2 regions of the Kitasatospora sp. NPDC018619 genome follow, and region 1 is predicted to be linked to the other one. Evidence: riboswitches for the same ligand, from Rfam matches in the RefSeq annotation. Region 1 holds a riboswitch; the other holds the start of a gene.

Region 1 (4,177 bases):
GCATCCACAGCGCCACCGGGTCGTACTCGTCCGACATCGCCACCGTGGAGACCGCCAGCCCCTCCGGGGCCACCGCGATCGCGCGCTGCATCAGCGCCCGCACCGCCTCCACCGCCGGCGGCGAACTCTCGTACAGGTCAAGGCCGATGGCCAGGTACGACTCCCCCACCGCGGGCTGCACCCAGGCCCGGCGCAGCGCCCGTACCGCGCGCACCTCGCCGGCCTGCCGCTCCAGCAGCGCGAAGAACGGCTGGGCGTTCAGCTGCGGCTCGCTCAGCTTCAACGGCCCGGCCGGCAGCCGGTCCAGGCCCGCGGCGACCCTGCGCAGGTCCGCCCAGGGCACCCCGACGCCGCCGCCGGGCGCGTGCGGGTTGAGCCACAGGCCCCAGCGGGTGCGGTACAGCGAGGCCGCGATCTCCCGGCCGGAGATGACCTCGTGGGCCCGCGCCCAGCCGGAGGCGGTCAGCTGTTCGGGCGAGGTGACGGCCGGTGCGTAGCCGTGGCCGCTGATCTCCATGTTCCCGTACTGGGCGTCCGGGCTGCCCGGCGTGCCGTGCCACAGCAGCATCCAGACCCGGCCGTCCGCCAGCGCGTGCAGCAGCCGCTCGTACGCGTCGTAGCGCTCCGGCGCGACATCGCGCAGGGCGCGCTCCAACGCGCCGGGATCAGCTCCCGGGCGCCCGGCGGCCGGGGCCTGGCCCCAGGCCCCCGGTACGCCGCCCGCTCCCGTTCCCGCACTCATGCGCCCACCTCGCCGCGCCTCTTTCCCTCAACCCGCCGACCCGTCGGCCGTCTGCACGCACCCTATGGCGCGGCACCGGCCACCCGCCACGGCGGCGTGCCTGTGATCCGGACCCCGCTCACGCCCGCGTGTAGAAAGGCAGTACCCGGGTGAGCAGCCACTCGACCACCGGGTCGTCGGCGAGGTCGAGCAGTACGAGGTGGACGCCCCCGGGCAGCGGCGCGGTTCCCAGCGCTCGGCCGAGTGCGCCGTTCACCGCGGCCGGGTCGGCGGGCGCCGCCGGGTCCAACTGGACGCCCACGAACATCACGGTCGGCTCGCCCTCGATGCTGGCCAGCGCCCGGCGGGCGGTCAGCACCCCGGGCAGGGCCGCCAGCTCGCTGCGGCAGGCGGCCAGGAAGTGCTCCGGGTCCTCGCCCGGCACCGGCTCGCGCAGCGCCACCCGCCCGCCGGTCGGCTCCGCGGCGTCGCCGGCGCCCTCCCAGCGGTCCTCGCGCGGGCCGCGGCGCAGCTCGGCGACGCCCTGCGGCGGCACCGGCAGGCCCACCGCGGCCTCCGGGTTCACCGCGATGCCCACGCCCAGCGGCAGCCCCCGGGCGAACTCCCACACCGGCGCGATCGCGAAGGCCATCCCCGGCGCCTGCTGGAGGAACACCTCCTGCGAGGAGAACACCGGCACGTACGGGTCGCCGCCCAGCTCGACGGTCGGCAGGTCCAGCGCCTCCCCCTGCGGGTCGGCCCCGGCCGGCAGCGGCACCCACACCCGGCTGCGCGCCAGCACCTCGATCACCCGCGGCGTCGCGCCCGGGTCGCCCAGGGCGGCGGTCAGCACCTGCTCCAGTTCGTTGGCCGGCCAGGAGCCGCCCGCCGGCGCCCCGTCCGGTCCGCCCCACCCCTGCTGCTGCTCCACCGGGTACTCCATGCGCCGCCGATTCCGCCCTCTGCCGTTCGGCCGCCCACTGCTGCGCCGACGCGCAGCAGTCTAGAGGCGCGCGGGGGCCGGGACGGGACTCGTGTTCGGGTCCGCCGGGTGTGACCGGGTCCCCCCTCCCCTCTCCGTCCGGGACGTGCCATGATGTGCCCGTCCGACGGCATGCGCCGCGGGCCCCACAACTCCATACCGGCCGCTCGAACCCGCGCGGGAGAGCCCGGAGTGCCCCCAGGCACGGCCGGCGCCGAAGGAGCAAGTCCTCCCCGGAATCTCTCAGGCCCCCCTACCGCACGGGTTAGGCACATCTGGAAAGCGGCGCCCGGCCCTGTCGTGCGCCCACCCACGGTGCAAGCCGTCATGCTGTCCCCCAAGCTGGAAACGGCTGCGGGCGGCGGACGGTGAAGCTCTCAGGTTCGACGACAGATGGGGAGACCCACGCCGCCGCATGCCCGCGCGCAGGGTCGGCCCGCCAGCGGGCCCGGTCCGGCGCGTGCACCCCTGAGTGCCCCGACCGAGGAGTTCCTGGCCATGTCGTCCCTCCGCCTGACCGCGCTCGACGCGCTGCACCGCGCCCTCGGCGCGACCATGACCGACTTCGCCGGCTGGGACATGCCGCTGCGCTACGGCAGCGAGCGCGAGGAGCACCTCGCCGTCCGCACCAGGGCCGGCCTGTTCGACCTCTCGCACATGGGCGAGATCACCGTCACCGGCCCGCAGGCCGGCGAGATGCTGGACCACGCGCTGGTCGGCTTCGTCTCCGCGCTGGGCGTGCTGCGCGCCCGCTACACCATGATCTGCGCCGAGGACGGCGGCATCCTGGACGACCTGATCGTCTACCGCCTGCGCGAGGACTCCTTCCTGGTCGTCGCCAACGCCTCCAACGCCCAGCTGGTCCTCGACGAGCTGATCGCCCGCGCCAAGGGCTTCGACGCCGTCGTCACCGACGACCGCGACACCTACGCGCTGATCGCCGTCCAAGGCCCGGAGGCCACCGGCATCCTGGCGAAGACCACCGACGCCGACCTGCCCGGGCTGAAGTACTACGCGATCCTCCCGGCGCAGGTGGCCGGCCGCTCGGTGCTGCTCGCCCGCACCGGCTACACCGGCGAGGACGGCTTCGAGATCTTCTGCGCCCCGGCCGACGCCGAGCCGGTCTGGCAGGCGCTGACCGCCGCCGGCGAGGGCCACGGCCTCGTCCCGTGCGGCCTGTCCTGCCGCGACACGCTGCGCCTGGAGGCCGGCATGCCGCTGTACGGGCACGAGCTGTCCACCGACCTCACCCCGTTCGACGCCGGGCTGGGCCGGGTCGTGCGCTTCGACAAGACCACCAACGACGGCGCCTTCGTCGGCCGCAAGGCCCTGGAGCGGGCCGCCGAGGCGGCCGGGGCCAACCCGCCGAAGGTGCTGGTCGGCCTGGTCTCCGACGGCAAGCGGGTGCCGCGCGCCGAGTACGCCGTGGTCACCACCGAGGGCGAGCCGATCGGCCGGATCACCTCCGGCGCGCCGTCCCCGACGCTCGGCCGCCCGATCGCGATGGCCTACGTCGACGCCGCCCACGCCGCCCCCGGCACCACCGTCGCGGTGGACGTGCGCGGCCGGCACGAGCCCGTCGAGGTCGTGGCGCTGCCCTTCTACAAGCGCGCCCGCTGACCGGTCCGCGAACGCGCCCGCCGGCCGTCCGCCGGACCCCGGATTTCCCATAGACGCAGGTCGAAGCCGTCCGAGCGGCGGCCCGCTTCGTCGTACCCGCTTCCCATCCTGGAGAATGACGCCATGAGCAACCCCCAGCACCTGCAGTACACCAAGGAGCACGAGTGGCTGACGGCCGCCGAGGACGGTGTCTCCACGGTCGGCATCACGGAGCACGCCGCCACCGCCCTCGGTGACATCGTCTACGTGCAGCTGCCCGCCGTCGGCGACACCGTCACCGCCGGCGAGACCTGTGGCGAGCTGGAGTCCACCAAGTCGGTCAGCGACCTGTTCTCCCCCGTGACCGGCGAGGTCACCGAGATCAACCAGGACGTCGTGGACGACCCGGCCTCGGTGAACGCGGACCCGTTCGGCAGCGCCTGGCTGTTCAAGGTGCGCGTCGAGGCCACCGACGAGCTGCTCAGCGCCGACCAGTACGACGCGCTCATCAACCCCCAGGGCTGAGCCACCCCGACGGGACGGGCCGCGGCAGCGCGGTCCGTCCCGCCGCCGGCCCCTTTCCCTCCTCCTCCCGGGAAGACCACACCATGACGGTTCTCAACCAGTCCCTGCACGCCCTCGACCCGGAGATCGCCGCCGCGGTCGACGCCGAGCTGCACCGCCAGCAGACCACCCTGGAGATGATCGCCTCCGAGAACTTCGCCCCGGTGGCGGTCATGGAGGCCCAGGGCTCGGTGCTCACCAACAAGTACGCCGAGGGCTACCCCGGCCGCCGCTACTACGGCGGCTGCGAGCACGTCGACGTGGTCGAGCAGATCGCGATCGACCGCATCAAGGCCCTGTTCGGCGCCGAG
Region 2 (4,177 bases), on a different contig from region 1:
GGACATCGTCGGCGCGTGGAAGCCGTAGTCGATCAGGCGCTTGGCGATGTCGTCCACCGTCACGCCCGTCTCCTTGGTCAGCGGGCGCAGGTCGATGATGCACTCGTGGGCGACCAGCCCGCCCGGCCCGGTGTAGAGCACCGGGAAGTGCGGCGACAGGCGCTTGGCGATGTAGTTGGCGTTCAGCACCGCGACCTGGGTGGCGTGCTTGAGGCCCTCGCCGCCCATCAGCCGGACGTACGCCCAGGAGATCGGCAGGATGGCCGCCGAGCCCCACGGCGCGGCCGAGATCGGGCCCACGCCGGTGGCCGGGCCGGCCTCCTCCTGGAGCGGGTGGTTCGGCAGGTACGGCGCCAGGTGGGCGCGCACCGCGACCGGGCCGACGCCCGGGCCGCCGCCGCCGTGCGGGATGCAGAAGGTCTTGTGCAGGTTCAGGTGCGAGACGTCCGCGCCGAACTTGCCCGGCTTGGCGAGGCCGACCAGGGCGTTCAGGTTGGCACCGTCCACGTAGACCTGGCCGCCGGCCTCGTGCACCAGGGCGCAGATGTCGGTGATCCGGGTCTCGTACACGCCGTGGGTGGACGGGTAGGTGACCATCAGCACGGCGAGGTTGTCGCGGTGCTGCTCGATCTTGGCCTTCAGGTCCTCGACGTCCACGTCGCCGTCGACCAGGGTCTTCACCACGACCACGCGCATGCCCGCCATCACCGCGGAGGCGGCGTTGGTGCCGTGCGCCGAGGACGGGATCAGGCAGACGTCGCGCTGGGTGTCGCCGTTGGCGTGGTGGTAGGCGCGCACGGCCAGCAGGCCGGCCAGCTCGCCCTGGGAGCCCGCGTTCGGCTGGATGGACACGGCGTCGTAGCCGGTCACCTCGACGAGCTGCTGCTCCAGCTGGCGGATCAGGGTCAGGTAGCCCTGGGCCTGGTCGATCGGCGCGAAGGGGTGCAGCTGGCCGAACTCCGGCCAGGTCACCGCCTCCATCTCGGTGGTCGCGTTGAGCTTCATGGTGCAGGAGCCCAGCGGGATCATGCCGCGGTCCAGCGCGTAGTCCCGGTCCGACAGGCGGCGCAGGTAGCGCAGCATGGCGGTCTCCGAGCGGTGGCTGTGGAAGACAGGGTGGGTCAGGTACTCGTCCTCGCGCAGCAGCCCGGCGGGCAGCGCCTCGGCGGCCTCGGCGACCTCGACGGCGGGGACGCCGAACGCGGCCCAGACGCCGGCCAGGTGCTCGCGGGTGGTGGTCTCGTCGGTGGAGACGGAGATCCGGTCCTCGCCGTCCTGGTGGACGTTGATGCCGTTGGCGCGGGCGGCGGCGGCGATCTCGGCGGCGCGGCCCGGGACGACGGCGGTGACGGTGTCGAAGAACTCGCCGTGCAGCAGCTCGACGCCGCCGGCCCGCAGGCCCTCGGCGAGGGCGGCGGCGTAGCGGTGGGTGCGGCGGGCGATGTCGGCCAGGCCGTCCGGACCGTGGTACACGGCGTACATCGAGGCCATCACGGCGAGCAGCACCTGGGCGGTGCAGATGTTGCTGGTGGCCTTCTCGCGGCGGATGTGCTGCTCGCGGGTCTGGAGCGCCAGGCGGTAGGCGCGGTTGCCGTCGGCGTCGACGGAGACGCCGACGAGCCGGCCGGGCAGCGAGCGGGCGTACTCGGCGCGCACCGCCAGGTAGCCGGCGTGCGGGCCGCCGAAGCCCATCGGCACGCCGAAGCGCTGCGAGGTGCCGCAGGCGATGTCGGCGCCCAGCGAGCCGGGGGACTTGAGCAGGGTCAGCGCGAGCAGGTCGGCGGCGACGGCGACGACCGCGCCGAGGCCGTGCGCCTGCTCGATCACCGGGGCGAGGTCGCGGACCACGCCGGTGGCGCCCGGGTACTGGAGCAGCACGCCGAAGACGCCGCGCTCGGCGACCTCGGCCGGGATGCCCTCGGACAGGTCGGCGACGACGACCTCGACACCGGTCGGCACGGCGCGGGTGTTGATCACCGCGATGGTCTGCGGCAGGGTCTCGGCGTCGACCAGGAAGACGCCGCCCTTGACCTTGGTGACGCGGCGGGCCAGCGCCATCGCCTCGGCGGCCGCGGTGCCCTCGTCCAGCAGCGAGGAGCCGGAGGTGGGCAGGCCGGTCAGGTCGGAGACGAGGGTCTGGAAGTTGAGCAGCGCCTCCAGGCGGCCCTGCGAGATCTCGGGCTGGTACGGGGTGTAGGCGGTGTACCAGGCCGGGTTCTCCATGACGTTGCGCAGGATCACCGGCGGGGTGAAGGTGCCGTAGTAGCCCAGGCCGATCATCGGCTGGAGCACCTGGTTGCGGCCGGCCAGCTCGCGCAGCTCGGCGAGGACCTGGGCCTCGGTCCGGCCCGCGGGCAGGTCCAGGGCGGTGATGGAGCGGATCGCCTCGGGCACCGCGGTGGCGGCGAGCTCGTCCAGCGAGCCGTAGCCGACGGACGCCAGCATCTTCTCCTGCGCGGCGGCGTCGGGGCCGATGTGGCGGTTCTCGAAGGGGCTGGCCAGCTCAAGCTCGGTGAGGGTCGAGGCGCCGGTGGGGCGTCCCGCGTTCGGCTGGGCGTTCATGGTGGTCGAGGCCTCCTGGTCACGGACCGGCGGGGGTCCGCACGCCGACCGGTCCCGCCGCTGCGGGCAGCGGACGGGCCTGGGCGGGGCGGACCCGACAGGCCTCCCCCTCTGTCATCGGGACCTGAGAGCTTCACCCGCACGGGGCGCTGTGGGCGCTCCGCCGGCTTGCACCGTCGGTGAGGGTGGTGCTCGCCGGCTTCCGTGCCGGCGCTCCTGCCCTGCTTTCCAGAGTGACCTACCCCACACGGTACGGATGCCTGAGAGATTCCGGGGAGGAGTTGCTCCTTCGGCGCTCCGACCAGCGGTTTTCGCAGTCGGAGACTCTCCCGAGCGGGCTCTGCGGTCGCCGCCCAGGGTACCAGCGGGAGGCCTCCCGATCACGGGTGCGTCGGGCCGCTCCGGGTCTACGCGCGTCCCCCGTACGGTCCTGTACGCCGCCCGTCCGGCGCACTCCCGGTCGCGCACGTCCGATTCGTGCCCTTTGGTGTGAAGTGGCGGATCGGGACAGGTGCTCCCGTCGCCTTTCTGCGGTTCCGCAAGCTCAGCGCACGGGAGGAAAGAGTGCAGACCGACATCGACCCCCGGGACCTCATCGGTCACAAGGCCGTCGACCGCAACGGAGACAAGATCGGCACGGTCGACGAGGTCTACCTGGACGACGCCACCGGCCGTCCCGAGTGGGCCGCGGTCCGGACCGGCATCTTCGGCCGGGACGCCTTCGTCCCGCTGACCACGAGCGAGTTCGCGGGCGACGAACTCCGCGTGCCGTACGACAAGTCCCTGGTGAAGGAGTCGCCGGACTTCGGCGTCGGCCAGCACCTCTCCCCCGCCCAGGAGCTCCAGCTGTACCGCTACTACGGACTCGACACCCCGGCGGACGGCCGCCCGAGCGGCGACAACGGGAGCCGGCCCCAGCAGTCCGACCTCGACTTCGGCACCACGGCGGCGGCCGCCGGCACGACGACGGCCGCCGCGGCGCCGGCCAAGCCGCCCACCTTCCACACCCCGGAGCGCCCCGCCGAGCCCGCCCCGGCCAGGGCCGCCGCGGCGGCGTCCGACCCCACCAGGACCGCCGCGGAGGACGAATTGCGGCCCCGCGGCTTCGCCTCCGCGAGCACGGCCTCCCCGGCCGCCTCCACCGCCCCTCCCGCACCCGCCGCCCCCTTCACCCCCACCGCGGAGCCGAAGCAGCAGGCGCAGCCCGCCCCCGTCCCGACGGCGGCCACCGGCGGCACCCGCCCCGCCCCCGTCGGCGCCGCCCCGTCCGCCCCCGGCGGCCCGGTCGAGATCACCTGCCGCGAGGAGCGGCTGGAGATCACCACCGAGTGGCACACCCTCGGCACCGCGAAGCTGCGCAAGTACGTGACGGCCGAACAGGTCGAGCGCCGCATCCCGGTGGTCCGCGAGCGGGTCCGGGTCGAGCGGACACCGGTGAGCGACGCCGAGCGCGCCTCGCTCACCGAGAAGGAGATCGCCGAGGCCGTCGAGGAGGTCACTCTCCGTGAGGAGCGCGCGGTGGTGCGCAAGTACCTCGCGCCCGTCGAGCGGGTCCGGCTGGTCGTCGAGCGGTACACGACGGAGGAGGTCGTCCGACAGGAACTCCGCCGCGAGC

The links. A riboswitch is a leader RNA that binds a small molecule or an ion and turns the genes downstream of it on or off. The one in region 1 is predicted to bind glycine.
Region 2: linked by a shared signal. The riboswitch ahead of gcvP (aminomethyl-transferring glycine dehydrogenase) and the one ahead of gcvT (glycine cleavage system aminomethyltransferase GcvT) in region 1 are both predicted to bind glycine.

The regions. Positions count from the first base shown of each region.
Region 1 is NZ_JBISAI010000013.1:207,063-211,239, reverse strand. Features, by position in the region: gene ACH5AR_RS22115 (enhanced serine sensitivity protein SseB C-terminal domain-containing protein) at 1-742, opposite strand, end outside; gene ACH5AR_RS22110 (enhanced serine sensitivity protein SseB C-terminal domain-containing protein) at 861-1,664, opposite strand; glycine riboswitch at 1,872-1,972, shown strand; gene gcvT (glycine cleavage system aminomethyltransferase GcvT) at 2,202-3,323, shown strand; gene gcvH (glycine cleavage system protein GcvH) at 3,447-3,827, shown strand; gene glyA (serine hydroxymethyltransferase) at 3,911-4,177, shown strand, end outside.
Region 2 is NZ_JBISAI010000011.1:13,865-18,041, reverse strand. Features, by position in the region: gene gcvP (aminomethyl-transferring glycine dehydrogenase) at 1-2,562, opposite strand, end outside; glycine riboswitch at 2,801-2,904, opposite strand; gene ACH5AR_RS18740 (PRC and DUF2382 domain-containing protein) at 3,127-4,177, shown strand, end outside.